2 regions of the Paucilactobacillus nenjiangensis genome follow, and region 2 is predicted to be linked to the other one. Evidence: a T-box and tRNA genes for the amino acid it is inferred to sense, from the RefSeq annotation. Region 2 holds a T-box; the other holds one or more tRNA genes.
What was found. A T-box is a leader RNA that pairs with one kind of tRNA and senses whether it is charged. The one in region 2 lies ahead of leuS (leucine--tRNA ligase), so its partner is inferred to be a tRNA-Leu.

Region 1 (16,690 bases), 920 kb from region 2:
TTTGCATGTTGGTCCATTTGATGAAGAACCAGTCAGTTTTGCTAAACTCGAAGACTATTTAAAGACTGAAGGATACCAACGGGTTTCGCATGAACACGATGAAATTTATTTGTCTGATCCAAGAAAAACGGCCCCTGAAAAGATGAAAACTATCTTGCAAGTTGAAATTAAATTGGTATAGACCTCTAAATCGTGGTACAATGACACTAGTCAAATTGAAAGGATGATATTTACATGAAGGTTGGATTTATTGGCGCCGGTGAAATGGCGAAAGCAATTATCAACGGCTTGTTAAAAGCGAACCATGTTTCTGGTTCAGATATCTATCTCCATAGTGCACATGCTAACAATTACGAACCATTTGCTCAGGCAAAAGGCTTAGTGGCTGCTAGTACAAATAAAGAAGTTGTACAAAATTCAGATTATGTAGTGCTGGCAGTGACACCGGATCGTGCAGCTGACGTACTTCGAGAAGTCAATGATGTACTGACAGACAAAGTTTTGATTTCGATTGTTGGAGGGATGAGTATCCAACGGTTAGAAGAATTGACAGGTTATAACACACCTATTTTACGTGCATTACCAAATGTAAATGTCGAAATAACAGCAGGGATGACTGCAATCCATGCGAATGAACAACTCAATGAAGCTCAAACGAAACAAGCAGTTGGGCTATTTGAAGCAATTGGGTCTGTCAGTGAACAGCCAGAAGATAAATTTAGTATTTTTAGTGCGATGGCTGGAAGTGGACCTGCTTACGTGGCCTATTTCATTGATGCAATGAGTCGTGCTGGGGTGAAATACGGCTTGAGCAAACAAACGGCCACTGAAATTGCCGCATCTGTTGTTCAAGGTTCTGCACAGTTAGTGACAGAATCAGGCGAAACACCAATGGATGTTGTTGACGCCGTTTCTTCACCAGGTGGAAGTACAGTTCGCGGGTTACTAGCGATGGAAGAAGCCGGCTTTATGACTTCAATTATTAAATGTATCGACGCTACAATTGGTCAGGACAAAAAAGTAGATTAAAAATTAGGAGTGTAATCAAGCATGAGTATCGTATTAAAACATGCACAAATTTATACAGGGTTAGAATTAATTCGTGACGGCTTTATTCGCTTTGATAAGCAAATTGAAGCAGTCGGTCCAATGAGTGAATTTCGGGCGCAAGCAGGTGATCAAGTCGAATTTGTAAGCGGTAAAAAAATTATCCCTGGATTTATTGATGTGCATACACATGGTGGCTATGGTCTGGACACGATGGATGGAAATGCTGACGAAATTAATACAATGGTTAACAAAATGATACACGAAGGGATTACCACCATTTTCCCAACAACAATGACTCAATCAGATCAAGCTATTGATCATGCTATGAAGGGGGTTGCTGAAGCAGCCAAAGTTAACCCTGTGATTAAGGGAACTCATTTGGAAGGCCCATTTATTGCGGCAATTTATAAGGGTGCCCAACCCGAAAAATACATCAAAGATCCTGATCCAAAACTATTGGACCACTGGAATGAACTATCTAATCATTTAGTTCGTTTAATTACGTACGCACCTGAAGATAAGGGTGCACGTGTCTTTGAAGATTATTGTTTGGAACACGGCATTGTCCCATCAGCCGGCCACAGTAATGCAACCCGTGAACAAATGTTAGCTAGTCGTGCAACTCACGTGACTCATTTGTATAACGCACAACGTGAATTTAAGCATCGTGAACCAGGTGTAACTGGACATGCCATGCTTGAAGATGATATGTATTGTGAATTAATTTGTGATGGTTTCCATATTGTCCCTGATATGTTGCGTTTGGCCTTTGAACAAAAGGGTGCCGATAAAATTGAATTGGTTACAGATTCAATGCGTGCTAAAGGAATGCCTGAGGGCGAAAGTGAATTAGGTGGCCAAAAAGTTATCGTTAAGGATAAGCAAGCGCGTTTGGAATCAGGCAATTTAGCTGGCTCCGTCTTGACGTTTAATGATGCCTTTAAGAATGCTATTTCATTCATGAACTGTACCATTGAAGATGCAGTCAAGATGTCATCTGTCAACCAAGCAACCGAATTTGGCTTGGATGATAAAGGAACCCTAGAAGTTGGCAAAGATGCTGACTTGAATATCATGAACAGTACCTTAGATGTTGAACGTGTGTATAGTTATGGACGTCACTTTGACAATTAATTAAAATTGGTATAGACTTTCGATATTCTTAAATAGCGGAGGAACTGACATATGGCCTCACCGGTATACATTCAAATTCATAATCAAATCAAAGCAGAGATTGAGGACGGCAAGTGGGCAGTTGGTGCTAAAATACCTGCTGAACGTGAACTTTCACTTCAATTTGATGTGAGCAGAATGACGCTACGACAGGCCATCCAAACATTGGTTGACGAAGGAATTCTTGAACGACGAGTTGGTTCTGGAACCTATGTTTCCAATCAAAAGGTTCAAGAAAAAATGTCTGGAGTGACCAGTTTTACCGATTTAATGAAGGCTGCTGGTAAAGTAGCCTCTAGTAAGACGATTTCTTACCATATGACGATGCCATCTCAAAGTGAAATTGATCAATTGAAGTTGAAAAATGGTCAAAAGGTGTTACGAATGGAACGAATTCGTTATGGTAGTGGCGTCCCAATTTGTTTTGAAATTGCGACGATTCCATCTGACTTAATTTCTGGGCTGACTAAAGAAGAAATCACGACCTCCCTTTATAGTTCATTAGAAAATAAGGCAAAGCTTTTCCCTGGGAAAGCGATGCAAACCGTGTCAGCGATGGCAGCATCCGAAAAAATCGCCGAACATCTGGAAGTAAAACGCGGGGATGCTTTGCTTCGTGTCCGCCAATTATCATATCTTCAAGATGGGCGTCCCTTTGAATATGTTCATACCCAATACGTTGGAGATCGGTTTGAATTCGTGTTGGAAAGATAGCCCAGAGTGTGAACCTAATTGTTCAATTCTGGAGCATTTGCAAAGTAAAACAATTAGCCGGGTCTATCGGTTAGTTGTTTTATGAGCTAAGCGAGAGAATTAATTAGGTGAGCACGATTATGTTATGGGTGGCATTGATGACTAGGCGGAAATTGCAGACTTATTGAACGTAATTTGGCTATCGGGTATTTGCTTTACGAGCTAAGCGAGAGAATTAATTAGGTAAGCATGATTATGTTATGGGTGGCATTGATGACTAGGCGGAAATTGCAGACTTATTGAACGTAATTTAGCTATCGGGTATTTGCTTTACGAGCTAAGCGAGAGAATTAATTTGTTGAGCACGATTATCTATCTACTAAACATCGAAATATGTAATGAAATGACGAGAGTGGTTCGGCTAAATTTGGCTGACCGCTTTTTTCTTGCGATAAAATCCATGAAACGAGCTAACTAAATTCATAAATAAGTCATTTTTATTCAGTAAAGTGTTCTTATGAATTAATTATCAGGAGGAAACAAGTATGAATTTTGTTAAACGAGCTTGGCTTAGTTTAGTCGCTAAGAAAGGTAGAACAGTATTGTTAGCAGTTATCACTTCTGCCATTATGCTTTTCGTTTTAGCAGGGTTACTAATTAATAATGCAGCCGATTCGGCAATTAAAAATGCCAAAGCTAATGTGGGGGCGACCTTAACGTTGTCTGCCAATCGTGAGGCAGCATTTAGTAAATCTCAAGCTAGTAGTTCCTCGACGACGAAAAAGACAGTTAAAATGTCTTCAGTTAAGTTGAGTGATGCTGCTAAGATTGCTAAATTAAACCATGTTGCGAGTTATAATGTTTCGGCAACGGCTTCCGTTAACGCGTCAAGTTTTGATGCAATTACGACGACAAGTAGTTCTAACCAGCAAGGTGGTTCAGATTCGTCTAGTAGTGGTGATATTTCAATTAGTGGGTTAACGAATACTGCCTCATCAACTTCGTTTACTGATGGAACCAATAAAATCACTAAGGGACGCGGAATCACTGCCTCAGATAAGAATACTAACAATGTGGCCATTGAGTCCGAATTAGCCAAACAAGAAAACATTAGTGTTGGTGACACCATTACCGTCAAGTCGGCTTCTGGTAGCAAGTCTTACAAACTAAAGGTTGTTGGAATTTATAAGTCTAGTTCAAGTTCATCGACTCAAATGGGCCCCGGCGCCAGTGATCCTGGCAATACAATTTATGGATCATACACGCTAGCTAACACAATTAAGGGGACTAAGTACGCTAATACTGCAGATTCAGTTACCTTTACAATTTCGGAACCATCAAAGATTAGTAGTGTGAAAACCGCTGGTAACAAAATCATCAACAATTCCAAATACACTTTGGCAACAAATGATGCTAGTTATCAAACTGTTAAATCAGCCATGAGCAGTGTTAAGTCATTTTCAAATAAAATCGTCTGGCTTGTGTCAATTGCCGGGACCATTATCTTAGCTTTGATTGTAATCTTGATGGTTCGAGAACGTCGCCATGAAATTGGCATCTTACTGTCGATGGGTGAACAACGATGGAAAATTATTGGTCAACTATTTACTGAAATGGTCATCATTTTAGTCGTTGGGTTAGCTGTTGCTGGAATCGGTGGTAAGATCGTTGGTGACAAGCTTGGTTCACAATTAGTTTCATCACAAGCAGCAACCTCGGCCGGTACAATTTCAGCTCCAGGTGATAAGAACGTGCAAATGAGTGGTAAGCCAAGTGGTGGCGGTGGCGGCAGTATGGCCGGTGGTTCCAAGCCAAGTGGTGGTATGTCTGGTGGGGCAACCGCTGGGACTTCGACAAGCGACACTGACATTGATGTAAACTTATCAGTGGTTGAGATGGTTGAACTGGGAGGCTTTGGTCTCGCAATTATGTTCCTATCGGTCTTACTCGCTTCCGGCGGAATACTCCGATTACAGCCCAAGAAAGTGTCAATTGATTAAATGGAGGTATTTATATGTTAGCGACGAAAGACTTAGGATACTGGTACGACAATCCAGATAATATTTTATTTGAAGAAGTCAATTTAGAATTTGACACTGGTAAGTTATATGCGATTGTTGGACAAAGTGGTTCAGGTAAAACAACTTTTCTATCACTGTTGGCTGGTCTTGATACGCCTAAAATGGGTTCGATAGAATTCAATGGCAGTGATTTGAAACGCATCGGTTTAAACAATTACCGCAAAAAAGACGTGTCAGTAATTTTTCAATCATATAATCTCTTTACTTACATGTCACCACTCAATAATTTAATGACGGCCATGGCTGTAACCAACGCTGAACATAAGGGTGATAAAGAATATGCCCGAGATATGTTGCGTCAATTAGGACTATCTGAATTACAAATGGATAAAAATATGCAACACTTATCCGGTGGACAACAACAACGGGTGGCAATTGCCAGGACATTAGTGTTAGATGCCCAAGTGATTGTTGCTGATGAGCCCACTGGGAATTTGGATGAAGACAATACCGCAGAAGTAATTGAACTCTTCCAAAGAATCGCGCATGAACGTGATAAGTGTGTCATCATCGTGACCCATGAAACCGCGGTGGCGGCGGCATGTGATGTCTCCTATCGACTATCGCACCACGTGTTTACGAAAGAATAATTTAAGATAACTATTATGAGCGAAGCCGAATAATGAGGCTTCGTTTTTTGTTCAATCGTAATTAATATTGTTATTTCATCAATGATGGCCAAACGTGGTAAAATGATAGCGTTATGTATTTACAGTAATAAAATTACGGAGGGTACCTAATCATGAGTTACCAATTTCCAGATGACAGTTGCACATTACATACGGACGCATACGAACTCAGTATGATGCAAACGTATTGGAAAAAAGGAATCGGTCAGCGCCGAGCTGTTTTTGAAGCGTATTTCCGCGACATGCCGTTTAAGAATGGTTATGCAGTTTTTGCAGGCCTACAAAGAGTTGTGGAATATATCGAACAGTTAACCTTTTCAAAGAGTGATATCGAATATTTAAGAACAACGAACCAATTTGATGATGACTTTTTGGATTATTTAAAAGATTTTAAATTTGAAGGCTCAATTAACAGTGCCGTTGAAGGCGAACTTGTCTTTAACAATGAACCGATTATTCAAGTTGATGCACCATTGATGGTGGGTCAATTAATTGAAACAGCAATCTTGAATATTATTAATTATCAAACCTTGATTGCGACCAAAGCAGCCCGAATTAAATCAGTCGTGGGGACTGATCCAGTTCTGGAGTTTGGTTCTCGTCGTGCACAAGAAATGGATGCAGCCATCTGGGGGACCAGAGCGGCTTATATTGGTGGCTTTGATGCGACTAGTAACGTTCGTGCTGGGAAGCTATTTAATATTCCAATTAGTGGAACTCATGCCCATGCACTAGTGCAAGCTTATATGAACGATTATGATGCTTTCATGGCATACGCCGAAACCCATCGTGATTGTGTCTTTTTGGTGGACACATTTGATACGTTAAAGAGTGGGGTGCCAAACGCAATTCGAGTAGCGAAGGAAATGGGAGACAAGATTAATTTCCAAGGAGTTCGCATTGATAGTGGTGATATGGCCTACATTTCAAAACGTGTGCGTGAAATGTTGGATGAAGCTGGTTTTCCTGATGCAAAAGTTTATGCTTCCAACGATTTAGATGAAAAGACAATTTTGAACTTGAAAATGCAACACGCAAAGATTGATGTTTGGGGCGTGGGTACTAAGTTGATTACTGCTTTTGATCAACCAGCTTTGGGTGCCGTTTATAAGTTAGTGTCATTTGAAAATGATGATGGCAAAATGATTGATACCATCAAAATTTCTAGTAATGCTTCGAAGGTTTCAACTCCAGGTAAGAAACAGGTTTGGCGAATTACTGACACCGGGGATGGCAAATCAGAAGGTGATTACATCACGTTATTTGATGAAGATCCACAAGCTCAAGATTCAATTTATATGTTTAGCCCAGATTACACGTATATCAACAAGACGGTTGATAATTTTGAAGCTCGCGCTGTGTTGCAGCCAATTTATGAGAATGGCAAATTAACCTATGACTTACCTTCTTTGGAAGATATTAAGAAGGGATCGCAAGCACGCTTAAACTTATTATGGGATGAATATAAACGTGATTTGAATCCACAAATTTATCCTGTTGACTTGTCGCAAAACTGTTTTGATAATAAAATGGAGATTATTAACGAAGTTCGTGATTATGTAAATAAGTTGAATTTTTAATGAGGTGAGAGAATGAGTCCAAAACAAACTGAAATCATCAATGCGTTACAAGTACAACCAACGATTGATGTTCAAGAAGAGATTAGAAATAGTATTGATTTTTTGAAACAATATTTATTGAAGACTGGGCTAAAAGGATTAGTCCTCGGAATTTCAGGTGGACAAGATTCTTCACTAGCAGGTAAGTTATCACAATTGGCCATGGAAGAATTACGTAAAGAGACGGGCAACAGTGATTATCAATTTATTGCGGTTCGTTTGCCATATGGAAGTCAAGCCGATGAATCGGATGCAATGGCTTCAATTGAGTATATTCAACCCGACAAAACTGTTCGAGTAAATATTAAAGAAGCAGTAGATGCAACTGTCGCTGCGGTAGAAGAAAACAACATTACTGTGTCTGATTTTAATCGTGGTAACATTAAGGCCCGCCAACGAATGATTGCTCAATATTCGGTTGCTGGCGGATTTAATGCAGCGGTGGTTGGAACTGATCATGCTGCCGAAGCGGTCACCGGATTTTATACTAAGTTTGGGGATGGCGGAGCAGATGTGACGCCACTCTGGCGTTTAAACAAACGTCAAGGGAAAGCATTGCTTAAAGCTCTTGATGCACCTGAACATTTATACGTTAAAGTACCGACAGCAGATCTTGAAGATGATCGACCCGCTTTACCTGATGAAGTCGCATTAGGGGTAAAGTATGACGATATCGATGACTATTTGGAAGGCCGTGAAGTACCAGCCAAATCAGCTGCAACCATTGAAAATTGGTATAATAAAACCCAACACAAACGCCACCTTCCAATCACTGTTAAAGATGAATGGTGGAAATAAGTAAAAGCGAAGCCAACTGGTCAGCTACAGAGCATTCGTGATAGAAAAATAAATACCTCGATTTCATATTGAAGTCGAGGTATTGTTATGAATAGATTCAATAAAGGGGAATACAAACTTAATGGAAGAACAAACTGTTCAACTAGTTAAAAATAATTTGCAGGGAATTAGCGGCAAGCAAGTCAACACGGTCTTAAAACTCATGGATGAGGGCAATACTGTGCCGTTTATTGCACGTTATCGAAAAGAAATGACTGGTAGTTTGGATGAAGTCCAAATTCAAGACATTGAAACTGAATATAAGCGCGTAACAACTCTTCAAGACCGAAAGACGGCGGTTGTTAAAAGTATTGCTGAACAAGGTAAGCTAACTGAAACGTTAGAAAAGAAGATTCAATCTGCGGAAAAAATTCAAGATGTGGAAGATTTATATTTGCCATACAAGCAGAAAAGACAGACTAAAGCGATGGTCGCAAAAGAAAGAGGCTTAGAGCCATTAGCTAACTGGATCTTGTCGTTCCCAACTGACAGTTTAACCACCAAAGCCGAGCAATTTGTTGATGCTGAGAAAAAATTGCCTGATGTCCAAGCTGTACTTGATGGATCACATGAAATTTTAGCCGAAGCATTTAGTGAAATTGCGGTTGTTCGTAACTGGATTCGTAACCAAACTATGACCAATGGGACAGTCGAAACGACGGTTAAAACGAAGGGTAAAGAGCTTGACGAATTAGGAGTTTATCAACAATATTATCAATTCGAAGAACCCATCAAACGCATGTCGTCGACCAGAACGATGGCCATCAATCGCGGTGAAAAAGAAAAAATATTAACCGTCAAAGTTAAGGTTGAAACTGAACCAATAATGACCTTCTTTAGATTTAGATTGATTGGCAAACATGCAGATAGTGAAGCAACACAGTTTATTGAAGTAGCCTATCAAGATGCGTATAAACGCTTTATTGGTCCAGCAATTGAACGTGAAATTCGAAATAGTTTAACAGACGATGCCCAAGAACAATCGATTAAAGTGTTCGGTCAAAATCTGTACAACTTATTGATGCAGGCGCCAATTAAAGGCAAGGTTGTGTTAGGATTTGATCCGGCTTATCGTACTGGATGTAAGTTGGCGGTCATCGATGAAAATGGTAAGTTTTTAGAAAAAGCTGTTATTTATCCACATAAGCCAGCGCCCGAAGCAAAACGACAAGCCGCTCAACAAGAATTTATTGATTTGTTAACGAAATATCATGTTGAAATGATTGCCATTGGTAATGGAACTGCAAGTCGTGAATCAGAACTATTTGTGGCGGAAGCAATTACGAAAATCAAACAACCCATTTATTATGTAATCGTCAATGAAGCGGGTGCGTCAGTTTATTCAGCTAGTCAAGAAGCACGGGATGAATTTCCCGACTTGCACGTTGAACAACGTAGTGCCATCAGCATCGGACGGCGGTTACAAGATCCATTAGCCGAATTAGTCAAAATTAATCCAGAGTCGGTGGGTGTGGGTCAGTATCAACATGATCTACCAGCGAAAGATTTAGATAGTGAGTTGGATGTGGTTGTTGAACGGGCAGTCAACCGTGTCGGTGTTAATCTGAATACGGCCAGTTATCAATTATTGACGCATATTTCTGGCTTGTCGAAAACGATAGCTGAAAATATTGTCAAATATCGTGATGAAAATGGGCGTTATAATAGTCGAACAGAATTGAAAAAAGTTCCACGTTTAGGACCTAAAGCATTTGAACAATCAGTTGGCTTTTTGAGAATCATTGGTGGCAAAACGCCATTAGATAATACCGATATTCATCCAGAAAGTTATGCCACGGCCAAAAAAGTATTAATCGCAGCCGGTGTGGATGCTAAAGAGTTAGGTACTGATTCAGCAGCTGACAAACTCAAACAAATTAATGCCAAACAATTACCAACTGACGAGTCAGTCGGAATGGAAACTTTGAATGATATTTTAAATAGTTTGCAAAATCCAGGCCGTGATTTACGTGATAACATGCCAGCACCGTTATTACGTAAGGATGTTTTAACTATGGAAGATTTGAGCGAAGGCATGAAGCTGGAAGGTACGGTGCGAAACGTAGTTGATTTTGGTGCTTTTGTCGATATTGGTGTGAAGCATGATGGTCTGGTGCACGTTTCTAAGCTAACTAAAAAGTTTGTGTCTGATCCTAAGCAAGTTGTCTCCGTTGGCGATATTGTGGAAGTATGGATTGATTCAGTGGACTTGAATCGACAAAGAATTCAGTTGACGATGATTGATCCGAAAGAGTAAAAAATGACGAATTTAGAATTACAAAATTTAACACAAAAATTGTCGACTGAAAAATTTAATCGACCATTTATCCATGATGTCTATTTTAACCAACGGCTGCGGACTACTGGTGGCCGCTATCATTTGAACGATCATCATATTGATATTAATCCGAAAATGATTGATCAATTTGATATGGATAACTTGGTGGGTGTGATTTTACACGAACTGTGTCACTATCATCTACATTTAACAGGTAAGGATTATCATCATGGTAGTCATGACTTTAAAGCATTGTTGCAGCAAGTTGGTGGAAGTCGTTATGCGCCAATTCCTGCGACTGAACAAGCAAAGATGGTGCGCTATCAATGCCAATCATGCTGGAATGTTGTAGTGAGGCGCAGAAAATTAAATGTGAAGCGCTATGTTTGTGCTAGATGTGGTGGCCGATTGAAGTTAATTTAATCAATTTGAGTATTGTCATCTGCAAAAATATTTGCTATGATAGTATTCGTTGATGCGGCGGTGGCGGAACTGGCAGACGCGCAAGATTAAGGATCTTGTGGACAATTATGTCCGTGGAGGTTCAAGTCCTCTTCGCCGCATATTATACGATTGAAAGAGTTTGGTGTGAGCCGAACTCTTTTTGTTTGTTTAAAGGTTTATGTAGATAAGTAGCATTTTCAATGTCGCTACGATAAAATGTAGTGGTTCGCAAATTGAAAGTAGGGATTATGATGGAAACTTTTGCTAAAATTACTGCAACCGCGGGCTATGTGCCAGACCGGATTGTAGCCAATGAAGAACTTGCCGAATTGATGGATACATCAGATGATTGGATTGTGGCCCATACCGGAATTCACACGCGTCACTATGCAATGAATCAGGAAAACACGTCAGATTTATCGGTGCAAGTTGGACAAAAGTTAATTGAACAAGCTGGTATTGACGCTGAAGAGATTGATTTAATTATCATTTCCACGATTACGCCAGATTCATTAACTCCATCAACTGCTGCAATTGTGCAAGGAAAGCTACATGCCAAAAATGCGATGGCCTTTGACCTCAGCGCAGCCTGTGCGGGGTTTGTTTATGCCATGAGCGTAGCGGATAAAATGATGCGTAGTGGATTATATCGCCACGCAATCGTGATTAGCGCTGAAGTTAATTCCAAAATGATGGATTTTACAGACAGAACATCCACGGTTTTCTTCGGGGATGGAGCTGGTGGTGCGCTATTGAGCCAAACCGATGATGCCGCACAAGAATTTTTAATTGATGAAAAAATTGAAACTGATGGAACTGGGGCCACCACTATCCATAGCGGTCGAGTTAACCCAATTACTCACATTAGCGCTGATAATTTTCCGGTGACTGATGCTTTTTATCAAGATGGTCGTTCGGTATTTGAATTCGCCACCCAAACGGTGCCAGTTCAAATGCGGGAATTGTTATCAAAAAATCATTTAAGCGGGAATGATTTAGAGGCCGTAATTTGTCATCAAGCTAATCTAAGAATTATTGAAAAAATAAGTGACACACTCGGAGTCGATATGGGCAAGTTTCCGCACACGGTTGAACGGTTTGGTAATACATCGTCAGCCGGAATTCCGTTGACTTTGTCTACACTCGAACACGCAGACAAACCTGTATTGTTAACAGGATTTGGTGCAGGCTTGGCTTATGGTAGTATACTCATTAGGATGTAATTGATATGAATGCAAAACAAATTAATACTTTAATTTCACAATTAAAAAAAATAGATTTCACACATGCTCGAATTAAAATTGATGATTTCGAACTGGAAATTGATCGAGATGGTTCCGAACAAATCGTTGATTCCGATACGGAAGTCATTACTAGCCCAATGATTGGCATCTTTCATCAAAATGAGCAGCCAATCAAGGTTGGTGACGTGGTAGACAAGACTGCCGTCTTAGGTCAAATCGAGAGCATGAAACTCTATAATGAGTTAGTTGCTGGGGTAGAAGGTCAAATAACGAAGGTCTTAGTTGCTGATGGAGCAGCAGTTGAATTCGGCCAAAACTTATTTGAGATTGAATTAAACGAGGATATTTAGGGTCATGTTTAAAAAAGTTTTAATTGCTAATCGTGGAGAAATTGCCTGTCGATTGATTCGGGCTTGCCAACAATTAAATATAAAAACAGTTGCAGTTTATTCGACTGTTGATAAAGATGCGACATTTGTCCAAATGGCAGATGAAGCTTTTTGTATTGGGTCATCTGCAGCCACGGCGTCTTATTTGAATCGTGAAGCAGTTTTAATGGCTGGGGTGATTGCGAATGTTGATGCAATTCATCCGGGCTATGGCTTTTTAGCAGAAGATGGAATGTTTGTGCAAATGTGTGAACAGTGCGGGATTCAATGGTTAGGACCTCGGTCTGAAATTATTGCCTTGATGGGTGATAAAGCGTCTGCTCGTAAATTTGCAGCGAGTCGAGGAGTTGCTATTATTCCAGGGACACAAGTCATCGACGATACAGAAAAAATTACCGTAGCAGCGACAAAACTTGGTTTTCCTTTGTTAATCAAAGCCAGTCGTGGTGGTGGCGGTAAAGGAATCAAAAAAGTTACACGCCTAGAAGAATTGGACAATATGGTTCAGTTAGCCAAAGGTGAATCACAATCTGCGTTCGCGAATGGTGAAATTTATTTGGAAAAAGTTTTAACCCAAGCGCGCCATATTGAAATTCAAATTATTGGTGATCAAAAGGGGCATATTCAAATTTTAGGTGACCGTGATTGCACGTTGCAAATCGGTCGCCAAAAGGTGATTGAAGAAAGTACGGCGACTTTTATTACTGGCGCTCAACGGCGAGAACTCGGTCAAGCAGTTCATCAATTGCTTGATGGGGTCGGTTATCAAGGGCTAGGCACGGTTGAATTTTTGTTTTGTGAAGACCGCTTTTATTTCTTAGAAATGAACACCCGATTACAAGTTGAACACGGTGTGACTGAAGCAACTTCTGGATTAGATGTGGTTTTATTACAGCTACAACTGGCTTCAGGCCAAGGCAAAATTGCCAGTGAAAATACGCCAACCCATAGTGGAGTGGCAATTGAAGCTCGGATTTCCATGAATCTGAATTCAAAAGAAGCACGTTTGGACACGTTTGAGGTGCCAGCCGATGTCCGAGTTGATACTGGCTACCAAACTGGTGACAAGATTACGCCATATTATGATGCGTTATTAGCAAAACTCATTGTGCACGGTGAGACTAGAATGGCTGCCATTCAAAAAATGCAACAAGCTTTGTCAGAAGTAAGAATCAGTGGTATTGATACCAATCTAGAGTTGTTACAGCAAATTATGGATAACACGAAGTATCAGCAAAACTCATTTACAATCGAAACGTTAGATGCGGGGATGGTGAAACAATATGAGTCACTTACCAGCTAATGGAACGTGGAGTAAATGTCCATTTTGCAATGCTCATGTGAACCAACTAGAGTGGGGCTTTTATAAGCAATGTCCACATTGTCATCGTTATCTACGGCTCACGGCGCAACAACGAATTAATCAAGTGGTTGATGCGAATTCATTTAGTCAAATTGACACGAATGTTGAATCGACAAACCACTTGAATGTGCCAGAATACACCCAAAAACTAGCTAAAGCACATCAGCAAAGTGGATTAGATGAAGCAATGGTGATTGGTCAAGCCAAAATCAAGGCACAGCCAACATTAATCGGGGTAATGGACACTCATTTTATGATGGGAACGCTGAATACTGCTGTGGGCATGATTATTAAGCAATTGTATTTAGAAGGTGCACAACGACGATTACCCATCGTCATTTTCATTGCCTCTGGTGGAGCGCGAATGCAAGAAGGCATCTATTCATTACTTCAAATGAACACGATTCTCAATGCGAAGCGAGCTTTTGACCAACAAGACTTGTTTTCGATGAATGTTTTAACGGACCCAACCATGGGTGGCGTTTCGGCTAGCTTTGCATTTGAAGGTGATATTGTGATTGCCGAAAAATATACCCAAATTGGATTTGCGGGTCGTCGCGTGATTGAAACTATTTCTAACGAACAGTTACCAGTTGATTTTCAAGATGCTGATCATTTAAAGCAACATGGCTTGTTAGATGACGTGATTGAACGAGCTGCTATTGCTGACTATGTCGGGAAAATGTTGAAATTGCACCAAGGAGAATAAACATGCTAGATAAACAGCTTCAAATTATCAGAAGTAGTCATCGAATCTCTAGTGCTGACTTATTAAGCCAAATTGTGACGGATTTTACCGAAATTCATGGAGATCGAGTTTTGGGGGATGATCCTGCCCTAACGGCCGGAATTGCTCTATTTGAAGGCATGCCGGTGACGGTACTCGCAGTTAATCGTGGTCATAGTATGCAAGAACGCCAACGATTTAATGGTGGACAAGTACGAGTCAGTGGCTATCGTAAAGCTTTAAGAATGATAGTGGCGGCAGAAAAGTTCCACCGTCCAGTGATTTCACTGATTGATATGCCTGGCGCTGATGCTAGTGTTGACTCTGAAGATCACGGGCAGAGCCAAGCCATTGCAGATTTAATGAGTAAAATGGGTGCATTGACCGTTCCGAATATTGCTGTCTTTCTTGGTGAAGGTCATAGTGGTGGGGCACTAGCTTTATCGAATGCCAACCGGATTTTAATGCTTGAATCGGCCTTATTTTCCGTGGCCTCTCCAGAAGCAGTTGCAGCTATTATTACTACCGACGATGACGTCAGTGAATATCTTCCAATGACAGCCAGTCAGTTGTTAAAAATTGGAGTAAATGATGAAACTATATTGGAAAATCAGAATTTAGTCATCAATTTAAAATCGGCATTGAAAAAACATGTGTCTTCATTAACATCATTATCAGCAGAAGAATTAATTACAGATCGCAGTAATAAATTTAACCAAGTGTTGAACACCTGGAAGTAAGAATGGAAGCCCTACCAGGTGGTACGGCTTTTTTATTTTGCAATTTAATCCTTGATACGTGTGCTATACTTTTTACATTACATATTTTGGAGGCATAGAAGTGTCAGTCTTTTTATCGAGTGTTTCGGGAGTTTTGATTATTCTAATCATGGTCGTGATTGGATACATATTGGCAGAAAAAAAGTGGTTTGATGAAAATTCCACTCGTCTTTTGTCAAAGTTAGTTACACAAATTGCTCTACCAGCATACATGATCACCACCATTATGCGTGATTTTACCGCCCACGATTTAAAAACATTGTTACCTGATTTGAGATATCCAGTTATTTCAATGTTAATATTGTTTGCATTGTCATTTGCCGTGTCTAATGCATTACATATTAAAAAATCACATGCGGGACTCTTTTCATCAATGTTCTTTAACTCAAATACAGTGTTTGTCGGATTACCAATTAATTTAGCTTTGTTTGGTGATAAATCCTTACCCTACGTTTTAGTTTATTACATGGCCAATACAACCTTCTTTTGGACTTTAGGCGTTTATCTGATTCAAAAAGATGGGATGGGTAAAGTTAAAATTGATATCTGGACCACTGTTAAGAAAGTCTTTTCGCCACCATTGATGGGCTTCGTGGTCGGAGTTATCTTTGTAATTTTGCATATTAAATTGCCAGCATTTATCGTGAGCGATTTAGACTATATCGGTGGGCTAACCATTCCTTTATCAATGCTGTTTATCGGGATAGCCGTATCAAATGCGGGTATTTCGCGAATGCGACTTAATCCTGATTCATTAGGAATTATCATTGGTCGATTTATTTTTTCACCAATTTTAATGATGATTTTAGTCTTGCCAAGTAGCATGTCAGATTTGATGAAACAAGTCTTCATTTTACAAGCTGCAATGCCTGTCATGACTAATGCGCCAGTTGTTTCTAAATTGTATGATGCGGATGCGGATTACGCCGCCATCATGGTCACGGAAACCACGTTACTTAGCATCATTGTGGTACCTATTTTGATGGTTATTATCAAAACGATGATTTAAAAAAGTAGTATCATAGACTTATTGACTACATTTAGTCTGTGCAGATTGGACAATAGATGTGGCTGAGATGAGATGATAATCTTGTCTCGGCCATTATTTTATTACATAAGAGAATAAGGAGAATATTTTGAAAAGAACAGGGTTATACATCGCGTTATCAACGGTACTTTTTAGTTTAATGGAAATTACATTGAAATCAACAGGAGGGGCATTTAATCCAATCCAAATTAACTGGATTCGATTTACAATTGGTGGCATTGTGCTTTTGCCATTTGCGATTCATTCATTGCGGATGAGCAATTCAATGATTCATTTAGCAGATTTAAAGTTGTTTGCGCTCACTGGCTTGATGTGTCTGGTTGTCAGTATGACACT
Region 2 (16,690 bases):
ATCGCGAAGATTATCATCACTCTCGTGAACAGCCCTGGCCGCTGCTGTTGATTCAGGTACTGATTATTCATCATCTTTTTTCTTATCCTCCTCTTTCAAGATTCGCAATTGTTCTTGAGTCACCACGTACGTGATGCCGACTGATGCCAGTAAGAAACCAACAATCCAGACAACAATCAGGAGAATCCCTGAAATTAGTTTCAGATAGGTGATTACTCCAATGATGGCAAAGACCACCAATGGGATTAATATAATTGGGAATAAAATATCTTTTTTCATTATTAACTCCTTAAAATATATATGAAATTATACCATGAAACAAACTTATCTGTTGACAATTATATATGCAGTTGTTATATTGTAAATGAATTAATACTATATTGAATATAATATGACAGGAGAAATAATCATGAGTATTTCAATAACCACAGAATTACTAGATGGTTGTGTATTGGCTTTGTTGAGCAAAGAAGATTATTATGGTTATACTTTAACTCAACGCGTGCAAGAGTTCTCCCCAGTATCTGAATCGACAATGTACCCTGTACTGAGACGACTGAAGAAAGAAAACTGGCTTGAAACTTATGATGAAGCCTATCAAGGACGTAACCGTCGCTACTATAAAATTACCGATGCCGGGCTCGATCGCCTCATCGAAATCAAAAATGATTGGCATGAATACAAAGAAACACTAGATAACGTTTTAGGAGGAAAAGGATAATGGAAAGTAATAAATACATCGAAGAATTAACCAGCTATTTATCTAATCTCACGTCTGACGAACGTGATGATGTGCTCGACTTTTACAATGAGTACATTTTAGATGCCGGTTTAACTACCGAAGATGAAATCATCGCTCAACTTGGGACTCCCAAGCAATTATCTCGTAAAATTTTAGCAGATTACTCTATTAAGGCGGTTGACGACGCAACAGCTGGGGTTCCTCGTTATGAACCTAAATCTAAGAAAAACATCCGCATGATTTGGTTAGTCATCTTAGCCATATTTGCTGCCCCAATTGCACTTCCACTAGCCATTGCCATCATTGGCACAATTGCTGGCTTATTAATTGGTGTATTGGCCGTGATTGCCTGTATATTCGTTGTTATCATTGGATTCTTCGCCGTTGGAATTGCTGCCTTCTTCTCTGGATTAGCAATTATCGGTCAATCGTGGTCAACTGCCGTCCTCTTTATCGGTGGCGGTCTGGCAATCTTTGGCTTAGGTTTAGTAGCCTTACCAATTAGTTACGTCGTCGTTCGAGCACTAATTCAAATGACGGCCAACTTTTCACGTTTCTTATATAATCGATTTGTTACTTCAAAAAACACGGCAAAGGAGGCACATTAATTATGAAAAAATTTTTCTGCCTGTTAGCTATTGCCAGCATCATCTTGGGTGTTTGCGGTCTACTCTTTGGCATAATGACATTTGGTCATGCGCTAGTCTTAACGATTGCCGGAACGATTTTACTCAGTTTAGAAATTGGCGGATTAACGATTGTCTGCCTGCTAGTTGATGCTGTTGTCTTTTTGCTCTCAATCATCAACATTATTATCTATAAATTGTTTGTCCACGACCATAAAACACCACAGGAGGCCAAATAATCATGAAAAAGACTATTATTATTGGTGCAATCATCTTTATTATTGGTGCAATTCTTGCCTTTATTGGACTTTCAAATGGTGCATCAACAAGCTTAGTTTGGCAAAATGGCTTAAAAATTGATCGCCGCATCAATCAAACGAAACAAGTGTCGAAGTTTAATTCGATTCACCTAGATACAAACAATTATGAAGTAAAAATAAAATCTGGCACCAATTACTCTGTCGAAGTTAAAGGCTCAAAAATGGATAAGCCTAAAGTGGCGGTCAGTCATAAAGCTTTGACCATTGAGTCAGCTGAAAACGAATCTGGCACATTTGGATTCAACGATCATGATAACGAAATTATTATCACGGTTCCAAATGGTACTAAACTTGACGATGTTACAGGTTCAACGAACTATTACGAACTAGAAATCAATAACATTACCGCTAACAATATTAATCTCGATACCGATTCATCATTAGATGCTAACAATCTAATTGTTACCGGTGGTGGACATATTACCAGTACCAACGGTGAAATTGACCTTGAAAATTCGAACTTAACTAATGTTAATATCAAACAAACCAACGGCTCAGTATCTGCCGAGAATAGTACCTTTACTAGTGGCCGAATTGAAAATGAAAATGGCTCACTTGAATTAGACGATGTTACTTTCAATCAAACAGTTACCCTATCTAATGACAACGGTAAAATTGAAATTGAAAACCCAATCACTGAAGGTTACCAATTAACGTCAACTAATGGTTCAATTCATCTCTTCGGTAATCACCAAAGTTCCAACCTAAATCAAAATGAAAATGCAACTAACAAAATTGTTGCCACTACTACCAATGGTAAGATTGAAATTTCTAATTAAAGTATAGTGCTGCGCGAGTCGTTCAGTTCGTGAGCTTCTAGCTTAGTTAATGATAATTTCGCTTGTTTGAAATTGAATTAACTGAGCTAGGTGAACGAATTGACCAATGAAGCCAAATTACAGATAGTAATGACATGAAAAAAAAGCAACTAAGAGAAACTTATTCTCCTAGTTGCTTTTTTTGCAATTTAATTTTGTTCGGGAAAATTAAAAATCTCTTTTAAAATCGTGGCGCTGTTATGGGCTTGCATACCCTTCACTCGCAAATAATCAATATCTGCTAATAAAATATCCCGTGTCCATAAAGAAGACAAGTCTTCAAAATTTAAATAATTTAACGTCAGTTTCACCGCGTCGAGCGATGCAAGATAACCATCAAAATCATCACGATCTTTAAATTCTTTCGTTCCAATCACAATGGGTTCTTCTTGTTCAAACGCTTCGGTTAACATCTGAATTAAAATTGGCTGTTGGCCATATTTGGTGCTGGTTAAAAATTGCTCCAATTTCCAAACATCATAATATCCGTATTTTTTTGCGTTTTGTTCCCGAATTTTGACATTCAATAAATAATCATTATCTCGCTTCACATCATGAATACTGGTTAGGCGTACTGCATTCAAGCCATTAATTTTACTATCCATATCTAAGCCTAAGATCAACACAAACAGACTATCCATGGCAACAACATACCCAACTGTAAAAGTGTCGTCCGATGCGAAGTTGTATATAGCAACTAATTCATTATTTTGTTTAGCAAATATTAATTCTTGTTTCAATTCATTATTCATTAATCTGATTTCACTCTCATTTACCGCGATTTACTTTAGGCATTACTTTCCCTTATGGTATATTGATAATACATAGTATACATTAAATATTATTTCACAGGAGGAAACTTATGATTTCAGAATTTAAAAATTTTATCTCACGAGGAAATGTTGTTGATCTGGCTGTTGGGGTTATTATTGGAGCTGCCTTCACTGCCGTCGTTAAATCTTTCACTGAAAACCTAATTAGTCCTTTATTAGGAGTATTCTTAGGTAAAGTTGATTTTTCAAAAATTGTTTTAACCATCGGCTCTGCTCAATTCAAAGTCGGAACCTTTATTAACGATATCATTAATTTTTTAATTATCGCCTTTGTCGTTTTTCTCATGATTAAGGCAATTAACAAATTTGTTAAAAAGCAGGAAAAAACTGTGGCTCCTTCCAAAGAAGAAGAATATTTAAAGGACATTCGTGATTTATTAGAAAAACAATCTGAATAACTCATTTGTTTGATAAGAAACTGTAATAATCATTTGTATTCATTCAGAATGGCTTTTTGCTATATACAAGTTAAATCTCAATCAGTTTTATTTAGCGGAAAAATGTAGTAAGCTATTATGCATTGAGTTTTCTATTCTAAAGTAAAGAAGGACCATTATGGTGATTATAACAGCAGGTATGATTGGTGTCGGTAAAACAACCCTAACCGGACAAATTGCCGAACATTTAGGTACAAAAGCATTTTTCGAACCAGTTGGTGAGAATCCAGTTCTCCCCTTATATTACAAAGATCCTAAACAATACGGATTCTTACTTCAAATCTATTTTCTCAATAAACGTTTTTCAATGATTAAAAGCGCGTTGGCAGATGATAACAACGTTTTAGATCGATCAATTTATGAGGATGCATTATTTACTAAAGAAAATAATGCTGAAGGCAATATTACTGATACTGAACTGGGCGTCTACTTAAATCTACTAGATAACATGATGGATGATTTACAACAATTACCCAAAAAAGCACCTGATTTATTAGTCTATGCTGAAACAGATTTTGAAACGATCCTTTATCGCATCAAAAAACGTGGACGTGATTACGAACAATTCGACAACAATCCAGAGCTTGAATCATATTATTATAAAATGTGGACGGCTTACAAATCATGGTTTGATGACTATGATGTTAGCCCTAAAATCAAAATTGATTTACAAAAGTATGATCTTGAGAACCCTCACAATATTGATATCGTGTTAGGCCAAATTGATACTGCTCTCAAATCTTTTAGATAACCAACTTGCCAATTGTCATTTTTTGACAGTTGGCTTTTTTAATACAATTAACATGGTAATAATTACCATGACACATTGACCCATCACATTAATCTTGATGGAATCCTTATGTTGTCGACGCGTTTGTACGTGTTTATTAGACTGCTCGAAAACAAACGCACTTTTGGGAATGACAATCGCCGTTAGTGGTTTAACCCCTGTCTTTTTATCGAACTTAGTTAAATGATAAGTTTCAATAATTTGATTCAGTTTGAGGTTATATTGCGTATCTGTGGCATACGTTCCCGTCAACTTCAAGGTCACCTCTTGATAATTTGCACAGACACTTCTTTTAACCATCATAAACATGGGTTGGTTAAGAACGGTGGCATAGTCTTGTAACGACTCCGAAAAAGAATGATATTGCCTAAAATCGGCATTTACATATTGAAGTTCGCCTGACCCGTTATCCTCTTGTGTTTTCATTTGAATCGAACTACCCTTATAACCACCTTTGACGCCAAACAGGTTATAAATATCTGGTCGTGAGAGATCACTGGTCCCCCATGAACTTTCCAATGCAGCTTGAGCAATCATTACGGATGGATACAAATCATTTTTTCGAGCAATTTTAACAGCGTCTAACGCAATTAAATCGATAAATGCCTGGTGGCTTTCAATAATTGGTCCTAATGGTAAAGCTGGCAATTCTGGCAGTTGTAACAGTGTATTTAGTAATGACGATTCATCCACTGAATTGGGTGGATTGATTTCATTGGTCTGCTCCGCATAACTAATCGGTGCATGAATGTCCTTATGAACATCATGACTGGGTGTCGTTTGCTTCATTTCCGATTCAACAGACCTTGTCGCTGAACTGCTATTATCATGTGATTCATGTTTCAATTCATAGATTTCATTGCCTAATCGTACCCCCTCTTGATAACCTGCTTGAAACACTTCACTTTTATTGTTCACATCGTGAGTTTGATGTTTATATCCGTCTGTACGTCCTTTTTTTTCACCTTTTTTATATTCAACTTTTAAATTGGCATATATTTCGGTGTACAAAATATAATCATTTTTAGTATCAAATTCTTCTCTCCTGACCAGATGGCCACTAATAATGTTGGCAGTGGCCTGATCAGTAATTTTCTTATGTAATTCATCCTCAACTTTGGAAGTTGAATCAATAGACTCAGAACTGGAACTAGTCAGGATTTCATCCTTTGAATTAACATCATCGGCATCAACACTAATGGCACCAAATAAAAATATCCCCACAATTAGACTTATTAATATCTGCTTACTTTTCATTTTTTCACTCCTAATAAGTAGTCACACTTATTAAGTACGAAAAAATTTTTGTTTTTACGTTAAAAAAATGACCATCCGAAGATGATCATTTAGTATTACTATTTAAATTTCTGGATAAGTTGTCTTTTGTAAATCGACGGCTTGATTATTCTCATCAGTTTTAACGACAATAACATCGCAAGGTGATTCACGGATAACATATGCAGCAGTTGATCCGACAATCATCCGACCAATAAAGTTCAGGCCAGTTGCCCCCACCACAATTAAATCAACATCATTATCTTGTGGATAGTCATTGCCTAACTCAACTTTAGCATTACCAATTTTAACATCGGTAACGACGTCTTTGACGCCCGCTGCTAAAGCTGTCTTCTTATATTCGGCGAGTTTTTTCTCCATTTCAGAAACCGAGGAATCATAAACACTCCTGTCAATGAATCCATATCCGACCGTACTGGTATTGGGAAATCTTTCTCCGTTAATCACACTAAGTAATGATAAAATTGCACCATTTTGTGCAGCAATCGAAATCGCTTTGTTTAAAGCCATCTCTGATTGTTTAGATCCATCAATTCCGACTAATACATTTGAATATTTGCTCATAACCGGCACCTCCATAAGATTAGACTACAATTAAATATTATTTATTTCCTAATTAAATTGTAGCATAATTATAACACGAATGGTAATGATATGGTCATTTAATCCGTAATCAATCGGTTGATTCCATCCATATAAATGGCCATTGCAGTAATTAAATCATCAACTGGCTGAAATTCATTCACTTGATGCATGGTATCAGGTGTATGTGGGAAAAGTGCGCCAAATGCAACGCCACGTTCCATCATCCGACCATATGTCCCACCACCGACTACTTCAGGCAATGCATCAACGTCGCCAGTGATTTCACGATAAGATGCCATCAAAGAAACAACTAACGGATCATCAGTTGAAACATAATGTGGCAACATCCCCTCTAATTGATAGGTAAAGGCATGCAGTTTGTCGGTCACCTTATTAATACCGACTTGAATATCATTCGGCGTAATTCCTTGTGGATAACGGAAATTCAAATCAATTTGACCACCATCTTCGGCTTTAAAATTCATTAAGCCAACATTCATGGTCAACTCACCCATTAATTCATCAGTGTAATCGAGTTCGAAATTTTTTAATCTAGAATCAACATGTAAATATGATCCGACAAATTCAAGAAAATCACCGGCGTCGCCATGAATATCTTGGTGTTTCAGGAAGTTGGCCAAATATGTTCCGGCATTGTCTCCATTTTTGGGTTCCATACCGTGAGCTGCTTTTCCGACAAAGCTAATGGTAAATTGTTCACCATCTTGAATCACTTTTCCAGTTACAGAAGTTTGTGCTAGATACTCATCTAAGGCCTGCATTAATTGGGTCAGTTCGCCGCCTTCAATCACGGCTTCGGCATCACGAGGAACCATATTAGGACGTAATCCTGAATCAAAGGAAACCAATTTAACGCGCCCATCATTAGCTCCTTTAAAATCAACTTTTAAAGAAAAATTGCCTTTTTCACCGTTGATTAATGGAAAACTTGCATCGGGTGAGAAACCATAAGTTGGCGCAGGTTCAACTTCAAAATACCGTTTCATTCCGGTCCAATTACTTTCTTCGTCTGTACCAACAATAAAGCGGACAGTTTTATTAGGGACAACTCCCATATCTTTCAAAGTTTTCATGGCATAATAAGCCGCCATTCCGGGCCCCTTGTCGTCAGAGGCACCACGACCATAAAAGTTGCCATCTTTAATTACTGGATTAAAGGGATCCGTATCCCAGCCATTTCCGGCCGGCATGACATCCACATGAGCCAAAATCGCTAAGGTTTCGTCTCCTTCACCCCATTGTGCGTAACCGACTACATTGTCAATATTCTTAACTTTAAAACCATCTTGCTGGGCCATTTCTAAAAATACCTTTAGGGCAGTTGCTGGTTCTGGTCCAAGTGGAAATTCATCTGTTGCTTGTGCATCATCCCGAACACTGGGGATTTTCATCATTGTAATTAAATCATTAATATATTCTTCTTGTTGTTCTTGGGCTTTAGCTTGCCAATTGACCATAACTAAATTAACCTCCAATTGCTTAAAAACTTAGTTATATTGTAACATAATTCAGTGAATCTTATTTTTAAATTTGGTGTATTGAGTAAAAATGATATAATTAAGAAAACTAACAAGGACTGATTAACAATGCTGACTCTATCTGAAGATATACTTACTAAAACAATTCGTACTCGACCTGACAATAGTTATAAGGGCACATACGGTCGAATCGTACTTGTCGGTGGTAATGCCAATTTTGGCGGTGCCATCATCATGGCTTCAACGGCTGCAGTGTACGCAGGTGCTGGATTAGTGACTACAGGAACTGATACTAGTAATCTCAGTAGTTTACACGCTAATTTGCCAGAAACTATGTTTGTCAATTACTACGATAAAGTAAAATTAAGTCAACTAGTTAGTGACGCTACAACGGTTGTCGTCGGTCCCGGTTTAGGTGAAGATTTCCATAGTGAAGAAGTCTTAGCGACGGTGTTAGCCAATACTAACGCTGACCAAACCGTCATTATCGACGGATCGGCCATCACACTGCTTGCAGCTCACAAAATTGATACTCCTGCTGGAAACTTAATTTATACCCCACACGAAATGGAATGGCAACGTTTATCCGGTATCAAAATTGGTGAACAGACCGTAGAAGCCAACCAAGTTGTCCAAAAACAATTTAATGCGACCATTGTTTTAAAGAAACATCATTCAGAAATTTACACCAAAACCGATACCTATCAATTACCAATTGGCACTCCTGCCCAAGCAACTGGCGGTATGGGTGATACCTTAGCCGGTATGATTGGTGGCTTTACCGCACAATTTGAAAATCAACAAAATGCAGTTTTAGCAGCAGTTTACACACACAGTGCAATTGCAGAAGAGCTAGCACAATCACAATACGTAGTGTTGCCTCATCAAATCAGCCAAGCGCTGCCTAGTTTCATGAAACGTTATGCCAATTAGAAAAACTCTAGACATTTTAGTCTAGAGCTTTTTTAATTCCTCAATTTCAGACAAAGTAAGTTCACGATATTCGCCAGGAAGTAAGGCTTCATCAGTTAATCCTGCAAAGGAAACTCGATGCAGCTTAACTACTTTTTCGCCAAAAGCGCCAAACATCCGCTTTACTTCATGATATTTACCTTCATGCAATGTCAATTCAACCACCGAATCAGGATCTTGACTAATCAACCGCGCGTCATCAGCCACCGCAGTTGTGCCGTCCTTCAACTCAATGCCATCCTTGAGTTGTTGTAAATCAGTGTCAGCAATTTGTCCCGTCACCGTCGCTAAATAAGTTTTGCGTGTTTTACTTTTTGGCGAAGCCAAGCGGTGCCCTAACTTACCATCCATCATCACTAAAATAATTCCAGTCGTATCTTTATCTAACCGACCCACCGGAAATAAATCCGTTCGGTAATCTTCCGGTGTAAATAAATCCATCACCGTTTTCTCTTTTTCGTCACTGGTAGCAGTGATAACACCAGCTGGTTTATTCACCAAATAAAAATATTCGGCTTGATATTTAATTGGCTTACCATCAACAGCCACTTCATGTTCGTCGGGCTTGACTTTGAAATCATATTTCTTAGCCACTTGACCATCGACCGTCACCCGATTGTGCTTAATCAATTCATGAACTTCGTTGCGCGAACCCACTTGCTGTTCTCGTAAATACTTGTCTAATCTCATTGAGTACCCCTATTTAATGTGCAACTTAATCCGTAAACTATCCATTCTAGGTCCAAGCAGCATCTGTGCCAATCTTGATTTCAAAACAAGATAGACGTAGACCAAGCCACCACCAGCCACAGCTGGAATTAATACCAAGGCAGCGGTCACCCGTCCACTTGGATCAATCACGAAGTAAAGTAACGTCACAATCAATTTTGCTACTGCATAAGTAATAATTGAATACAGTAAAATTTGATTAATCGTTTTGAACATCTTTCTAAATGGAATGTGAAACTCATTATTTAACGAATGAATAATCAGATAACTCGTCACTGCCATCCCGACACCAGTCGACAACAGCGGTCCAATCGTCTTAAACATGAAAATCATCGGGTACTGCAAAACTAATTTGACCAGCAAGCCAATACCTAACATTTTCAAAGTCTTTATGTTTTCCGAAACGCCTTGCATAATTGCAGCGACGATTGTAAATAGTCCCATAAAAATTGCAACGTACGCTGAGATTTCTAGAATTGTTGAGCCACTAGCACTGTAACGATAGAACACCGTATAAATTGGTGTTGAGACTGCTGCTAATCCTAGTGCAGCAGGAATCATGACAAAATAAAAGAGCATTAATGCATTGGAAATTTGATTACGAATATCCCGATTATCTTTTCGAGCTCGTGCAGCTGATAACAGTGGAATTACAGCTTCTGACATCGCTGACGCTAAGGAAATAACAATCATAATCAACTTGTTGGCATTAAATGAAAATAGTGCCCACAACTGATTTAACTGCCACATCGAGTAACTACCGACACGCTGCATTGCATCAAAGAAAGTATACTGATCAATTAATTGAAAAATAATCGTCCCAGAACTTACGATAACGAATGGGATGGCCTGAATAATAATATCTTTAATCAGAGTCCAAGATGAAATCACGAGTTCATCATTACTATTGTCTCTAAGATCATTCATTTGCTTCCGGTTCTTTAACCAGTAATAGCCCAGAATGATAATGCCACCAATTGCTCCAATAAAGGCGGCAAAAGTTGAATGCACCACGGCAGTTTTCCAACTACCATGCATAATTTTCATGATGACATATGTACTTGCCAACATATAAATAACGCGGAACAGTTGCTCATTAAATTGTGAAATGGCAGAAGGTGCCATTTGATGATATCCCTGAAATAAGCCCCGACTGAGACTCATCCCCGGAATCACCAAAACAGCTACTGCTAGTGAACGTAATACCGGGACTACATTAGCATCCCCGTTGGCCAACAGTGGCGCACCAAAGAATAAAATCATCGCTGAAATTAAACCGGTAAACGCAGATACCAGCATCCCATGCTTATAAAGACGCCGTCCCACTCCATATTCATTTAACTCATTGTAATGTGATACCAACTTAGAGACTGCGGCAGGAATCCCGGCAGTAGCCGCCATTAAGAACAGACTATAGATATTATAGCCTTTACTAAATAAGGCATTAGCTTGATCACTATATGCCCCTAGCCATGTTACCCATGGAATGATATAAATCGCACCAAGGATTCGCGAAAAAATGCTCCCTGCAGTCATCCAAACAGACCCCTGGACCATTTGCTCTTGAGCATTAAGATTCCCTGATAAATCTAATTTTCCACCATCTGCGCGCAATATACTAGTACCAACTTCCTTTTGTTTCAATCCTTACTATTCTATCGTTGAAACGTACCGGACGCAATTAATTTTTTGCAAAGTTTTACTGAAGTGCAAAAACTTAAGCTGAATTTAAAAAAATCTCAATAGAAAAATGGCCAACTATCCTCCCCCACAAACCACTCATCCTTAAAAGATAGAATTATTAAAGTCACTGGGTTATTCTTTTGATAAGGGGAAGGAGGACCCAAAATGAAAGTTAATTTTATGCAAAATGAACAACTAATTGATAATCTAATTGTTCTGCAAGCTAAACAAATGAATGTAGAGATTGAACAAATCATTCGCAACATTGAAAATAAACCCCATTCGTTGACGGGAACACTTAATGACAGAACACTTTCCCAACCCACTCAAAATTTTGTGAGAATCTATACTGCTCAAAAGAAGGTGTTTGGTGTTACGTTGACTGAAGAGATAATTCTAAATTCTCGTCTTTATGAACTTGAAGCCATCTTGCCTGATAACTTTATTCGAATTTCGAATACGGAAATCATTAACATCCATTATTTAGACAGATTAGAACTAACAAAAAACGGAATTATCAATATTCATTTTAAAAACAACGAGCAAACCAGTTCCTCGAGACGATACTTACCCAAAATAAAGGAGCGATTATTATGATAAAAAAAATTTTATTACAATTAACCAAAGGCGCCGTAATCGGCGTAAATGCTGGATTACTGATTTCTCTTGCATTTAGTTATTTGTTGAAATTAAATGAATATGTTCCCGCACCTCCGCGTTTTTTAAACCATTTTCACAATCAAACAAACGCGATGTTGGTATCCGTCATAATTTGGGCAGTCATCGGAGGCGTTTTTTCCTGTACAAATTTAATTTTTTCAGAATTTGACTGGAGTATCACTAAAATGACGATTGTTCATTTCGGTATTACCTTTTTCCTCTTTTTGCCGCTTGCCTTAATAGCTGGGTGGTTTCCATTCTCCTTGTTTAATATTTCAGCATTTTTCGTTGAATTTGGAATTATTTACAGCATAATTTGGATCATTTCTATGCTGCAGACGAAAAAGGAAATTAATAAAATTAATGCTCGTTTATTGAAGTAACAAAGACGGCCTCAGGAAAAAATCTCCTGAGGCCTTTTTAGTACGATTAGAATTCTATTTAAATAACAATATTAACAATCTTGCCTGGAACCACGATTAACTTACGAATATCTTGTCCATCAATGGTTGAATGAACATGTTCATTAGCCAATGCTATTTTTTGAACAGCAGCTTTATCTAAGTCTTTGGCAACTTTAATGTGTCCCTTAACTTTACCATTAACTTGAACTACCATTTCAATTTCATCTTCAACTAATTGACTTTCGTCATATGTTGGCCATGTTTGATAAGCAATCGTATCACTTTCATTAAAGAAGCTCCAAAGTTCTTCCGCCACGTGAGGCATGATCGGCGAAATCATCTTAACGAAACCTTCCATGTATTCAACTGGTAGGTCATCAACTTTATAAGCATCATTAACAAAGACCATCAATTGAGAAATTCCAGTGTTAAAATGCATTCTACCGAAATCTTCAGTAACTTTCTTAACTGTTTGATTGTAGATTTTATCTAACTTACCGTCATTGATTGTGGTAATGCGGTCGCGTAATTTGTTGTCGTCATCGACGAATAGTCGCCAAATCCGTTGAATCCACTTGTAACTACCGTGCAATCCTTTTTCACCCCACGGCACTGATTCTTCCAAAGGTCCCATGAACATTTCATAGAGACGAAGAGTATCAGCACCATATTGGTTAACAATATCATCGGGATTAACAACGTTACCCTTTGATTTAGACATTTTTTCATGGTTTTCACCGAGAATCATGCCTTGGTTAACTAATTTTTGGAATGGTTCTTTGGTTGGTACAATGCCTAAATCATAAAGGACTTTGTGCCAGAAACGTGCATACAATAAATGGAGAACCGCATGTTCTGCACCACCAACGTATAAATCAACTGGTGACCAATAGTTAAGTGCTTCTTGGCTAGCTAATTCTTTGTCATTATCTGGATCCATATAACGGAGCCAATACCAAGATGAACCGGCCCATTGTGGCATTGTGTTCGTCTCACGTTTACCCTTACGACCATTTTCATCCACAACGTTAACCCAGTCATCGATGTTGGCTAATGGACTTTCTCCAGTTCCAGATGGTTCCAATTGATTAGTATCTGGTAAGCGCAGTGGTAATTCATCTTCAGGGACTAATGTGGTTTCACCATCTTCCCATTGAATCACAGGAATTGGTTCACCCCAGTAACGTTGACGTGAGAAAATCCAGTCACGAAGACGGTAATTAACCTTCTTTTCACCGGCATGGTGTTCTTCAAGCCAGTCAATCATTTCACTAATCGCATCCGCTTTGTTCTTACCATTCAAGAATTCTGAATTGATATGAGCGCCATCTCCAACATAAGGAGCTTCTTGCACATCCCCACCTTCAATCACTGGTGTAATACGTAAATCAAATTTCTTAGCAAATTCCCAGTCACGTTCATCGTGAGCAGGTACGGCCATAATTGCACCTGTCCCATATGATGCTAAGACATAATCACCAATCCAAATTGGTAATTTATCGCCATTAACTGGATTAATGCCATAAGCACCAGTAAATACCCCAGACTTATCTTTGTTAAGATCAGTCCGTTCCAGGTCAGAACGACGAGATACTTCATCTTGGTACTTTTTAATGGCATCGGCTTGTTCTGGCGTCGTAATTTGGTCTACTAACTCGTGTTCAGGAGCTAGCACCATGTACGATGCACCAAAAAGCGTATCCGGACGAGTTGTAAAGACTTCAATCTGTGCGCCTTCATGCCCCTCAACATTAAAGAACACACTAGAACCAGTTGAACGTCCAATCCAGTTACGTTGTTGTTCTTTGATACTTTCAGGCCAATCCAAATCGTCCAAATCATCAACTAAGCGGTCAGCATATTCAGTAATTTTTAAAACCCATTGGCGCATTGGTTTGCGATAAACTGGATAACCACCACGTTCGGTTTTACCATCAACGACTTCTTCATTGGCAACCACTGTTCCACCCATAAAGTCAGGTGCCCAGTTAACCATAATTTTATCTTCGTAAGCTAAGCCTTTTTTGTAAAGTTGTTCAAAAATCCATTGGGTCCATTTGTAAAATTTAGGATCAGTGGTATTGATTTCTCGATCCCAATCATAAGAGAATCCAAGTGATTGGATTTGCTTTTTAAAGACTTGGATATTTTGATTGGTAAAATCTTTAGGGTTATTACCGGTTTTTAATGCGTATTGTTCTGCAGGTAAACCAAACGCATCCCAACCCATTGGATGCAAAACATTGAACCCTTGCATTCTGTGCATCCGAGAAACTGCATCAGTGGCAGTATAACCTTCGGGATGTCCAACGTGTAGTCCTTGCCCAGAAGGATAAGGGAACATATCTAAGGCATAATACTTTGGCTTATCATTATTAATTGTTGCCTTAAACGTCTTGTTATCTTGCCAAAATTTTTGCCATTTTTTTTCAATCGCATCATGTTCGTATGCCATGTTATTCTCTTCTTCCTTAAAAATATTATGTATTTTTGTTGTTGAAATAAAAAAATCCCATAGGAAAAACTCCTATAGGACGAATAAACTCCGCGGTACCACCCATTTTCTACATTACTGTAGCGCTTGTCTTTCGTAACGCGAAATCACGTTTTCACTTACTTAGTTCAGCGAAAAGTTTTTAAAGGTGAGTTCAAAAACTAATATTTCCACGTTCACACTAGCACGCAGTCTCTTTAAAATACCAGAAATTTACTATTCCTTTTCAACAATCAAATATTGATACAATAGTACCAAACCAATCCCGTCTTTGCAAGGTGGCTGATGTGGTAGACTAAAGATATAAACTTAACAAGGATGAAGATAAATGATTACACAACGGATAAGTAAAACTCAGGCAGCCTTCTTTGTTGCCGCCCTCCTAATTTTTATCGCCCTATTGACCGGTATCAAAATGAATGCCAACTGGGTGCACACATTTGATCAGACCATCATTAACTTGATTCGCCAATTTTCACCATCAAAAACGGCCTTTTTTAAAGCCTATACTGTGTTCTTTAACACTCTACCGATTATGATTGTCGTGGTGGTTGGTGTTGCGGTCTTGTTCATGTACAAATTTTATCGGATTGGTTTCTTTTTCTTACTGATTCCACTAGTTGGTTCAATAATCAACGTGGGTATTAAAGACATGATTGATCGTGCTCGCCCACAAACTAACCAGCTATTACATTATGGCGGTTACAGTTTTCCAAGTGGTCACTCTGCGATTGCGACTTTGGTGTTCGGTTCAATTATTCTTCTAGTTCAACGGCTCCCAATTCCTCGCTACGTGAAATGGTTATTAATCGCTATTTTGTTGTTTGCCATCTTGTTAGTAGGAATCTCACGGATTTATATTGGCGTTCACTATCCCAGTGATGTCCTGGCAGGTTTTTGTCTTGGATTTATAGTCATTACCATTGGTCAATTTGTATTTAAAATAAAGAAGACATGATTATGAAATTAGCTCCTGCACTACAATACAGTCACGAATTATTAAAAAATACCGTTCGCCCTGGTGAAACCGTCGTTGATGCAACTGTTGGTAATGGTCATGACACTCAATTTTTAGCTGAATTAGTTGGTAATTCTGGTCAAGTACTTGGCTTTGACATTCAACCAGCAGCAATCCAAGCCACTACCACCAGATTAGCCGCTGCCAATTTACAAAATGTTTCACTGTACCAAACTGGACATCAAAACGTTGACCAATATCTATCCACAGATCTGTCCGCAGCCATTTTTAACTTAGGCTATTTGCCAAGTGGTGATAAGTCAGTAATTACTCACGGACAAACCACCATTGAAGCTGTTCAAAAAATGTTACCTCACTTAAGGACGGAAGGTTTGATTTGTTTAGTTGTGTATTATGGACATCCTGGCGGGAATGACGAAAGAATTGCTGTGGAAAAATTTACTGCCACTCTCCCACAAAAAGAATTTAATGTCCTCGAATATCAATTTGTTAATCAAGCCCATACGCCACCTAAATTAATTGTGATTCAAAAACGTTAATTGTGATTCCACATAAAAAACAACTCACCTAAAAATTTTAGATGAGTTGCTTTTTTGTCTGCATTAATGGCAAACCTTTTTATAATTATGCTAATTCTTCTTTTAGTGCATCAATCTTATCAAGATGTTCCCAAGGTAAATCAATATCTGTCCGACCAAAATGTCCATAAGCAGCAGTTTGCTTGTAAATTGGACGTTGTAAATCAAGCATTTGAATGATACCTTGTGGACGTAAATCAAAGTTATGGCGGATAGCTTCTGTTAACGCAGCATTTGTGACCGTT

Region 1: it has a tRNA-Leu gene. The T-box ahead of leuS (leucine--tRNA ligase) is inferred to sense a tRNA for this amino acid. The anticodon was not compared.

The regions. Positions count from the first base shown of each region.
Region 1 is NZ_CP043939.1:1,823,540-1,840,229, reverse strand. It holds gene F0161_RS09485 (GyrI-like domain-containing protein) at 1-181, shown strand, start outside; gene proC (pyrroline-5-carboxylate reductase) at 235-1,029, shown strand; gene nagA (N-acetylglucosamine-6-phosphate deacetylase) at 1,051-2,184, shown strand; gene F0161_RS09470 (GntR family transcriptional regulator) at 2,236-2,937, shown strand; gene F0161_RS09465 (ABC transporter permease) at 3,462-4,916, shown strand; gene F0161_RS09460 (ABC transporter ATP-binding protein) at 4,931-5,587, shown strand; gene F0161_RS09455 (nicotinate phosphoribosyltransferase) at 5,740-7,206, shown strand; gene nadE (ammonia-dependent NAD(+) synthetase) at 7,219-8,043, shown strand; gene F0161_RS09445 (Tex family protein) at 8,165-10,339, shown strand; gene F0161_RS09440 (SprT family protein) at 10,343-10,783, shown strand; tRNA gene F0161_RS09435 (tRNA-Leu) at 10,838-10,923, shown strand; gene F0161_RS09430 (beta-ketoacyl-ACP synthase III) at 11,056-12,027, shown strand; gene F0161_RS09425 (acetyl-CoA carboxylase biotin carboxyl carrier protein) at 12,033-12,398, shown strand; gene F0161_RS09420 (ATP-binding protein) at 12,403-13,740, shown strand; gene F0161_RS09415 (acetyl-CoA carboxylase carboxyltransferase subunit beta) at 13,721-14,509, shown strand; gene accA (carboxyltransferase subunit alpha) at 14,512-15,267, shown strand; gene F0161_RS09405 (AEC family transporter) at 15,368-16,315, shown strand; gene F0161_RS09400 (DMT family transporter) at 16,443-16,690, shown strand, end outside.
Region 2 is NZ_CP043939.1:903,313-920,002, reverse strand. It holds gene F0161_RS04670 (CPBP family intramembrane glutamic endopeptidase) at 1-74, opposite strand, end outside; gene F0161_RS04665 (hypothetical protein) at 64-279, opposite strand; gene F0161_RS04660 (PadR family transcriptional regulator) at 410-721, shown strand; gene F0161_RS04655 (DUF1700 domain-containing protein) at 721-1,350, shown strand; gene F0161_RS04650 (hypothetical protein) at 1,353-1,607, shown strand; gene F0161_RS04645 (DUF4097 family beta strand repeat-containing protein) at 1,610-2,467, shown strand; gene F0161_RS04640 (hypothetical protein) at 2,656-3,258, opposite strand; gene mscL (large-conductance mechanosensitive channel protein MscL) at 3,369-3,737, shown strand; gene F0161_RS04630 (deoxynucleoside kinase) at 3,895-4,527, shown strand; gene F0161_RS04625 (glycoside hydrolase family 73 protein) at 4,543-5,823, opposite strand; gene F0161_RS04620 (universal stress protein) at 5,926-6,426, opposite strand; gene pepV (dipeptidase PepV) at 6,525-7,925, opposite strand; gene F0161_RS04610 (NAD(P)H-hydrate dehydratase) at 8,055-8,879, shown strand; gene F0161_RS04605 (pseudouridine synthase) at 8,901-9,608, opposite strand; gene F0161_RS04600 (putative polysaccharide biosynthesis protein) at 9,618-11,204, opposite strand; gene F0161_RS04595 (LytTR family DNA-binding domain-containing protein) at 11,496-11,927, shown strand; gene F0161_RS04590 (DUF3021 domain-containing protein) at 11,924-12,373, shown strand; gene leuS (leucine--tRNA ligase) at 12,432-14,849, opposite strand; T-box leader at 14,922-15,127, opposite strand; gene F0161_RS04580 (phosphatase PAP2 family protein) at 15,217-15,846, shown strand; gene F0161_RS04575 (class I SAM-dependent methyltransferase) at 15,849-16,406, shown strand; gene metK (methionine adenosyltransferase) at 16,492-16,690, opposite strand, start outside.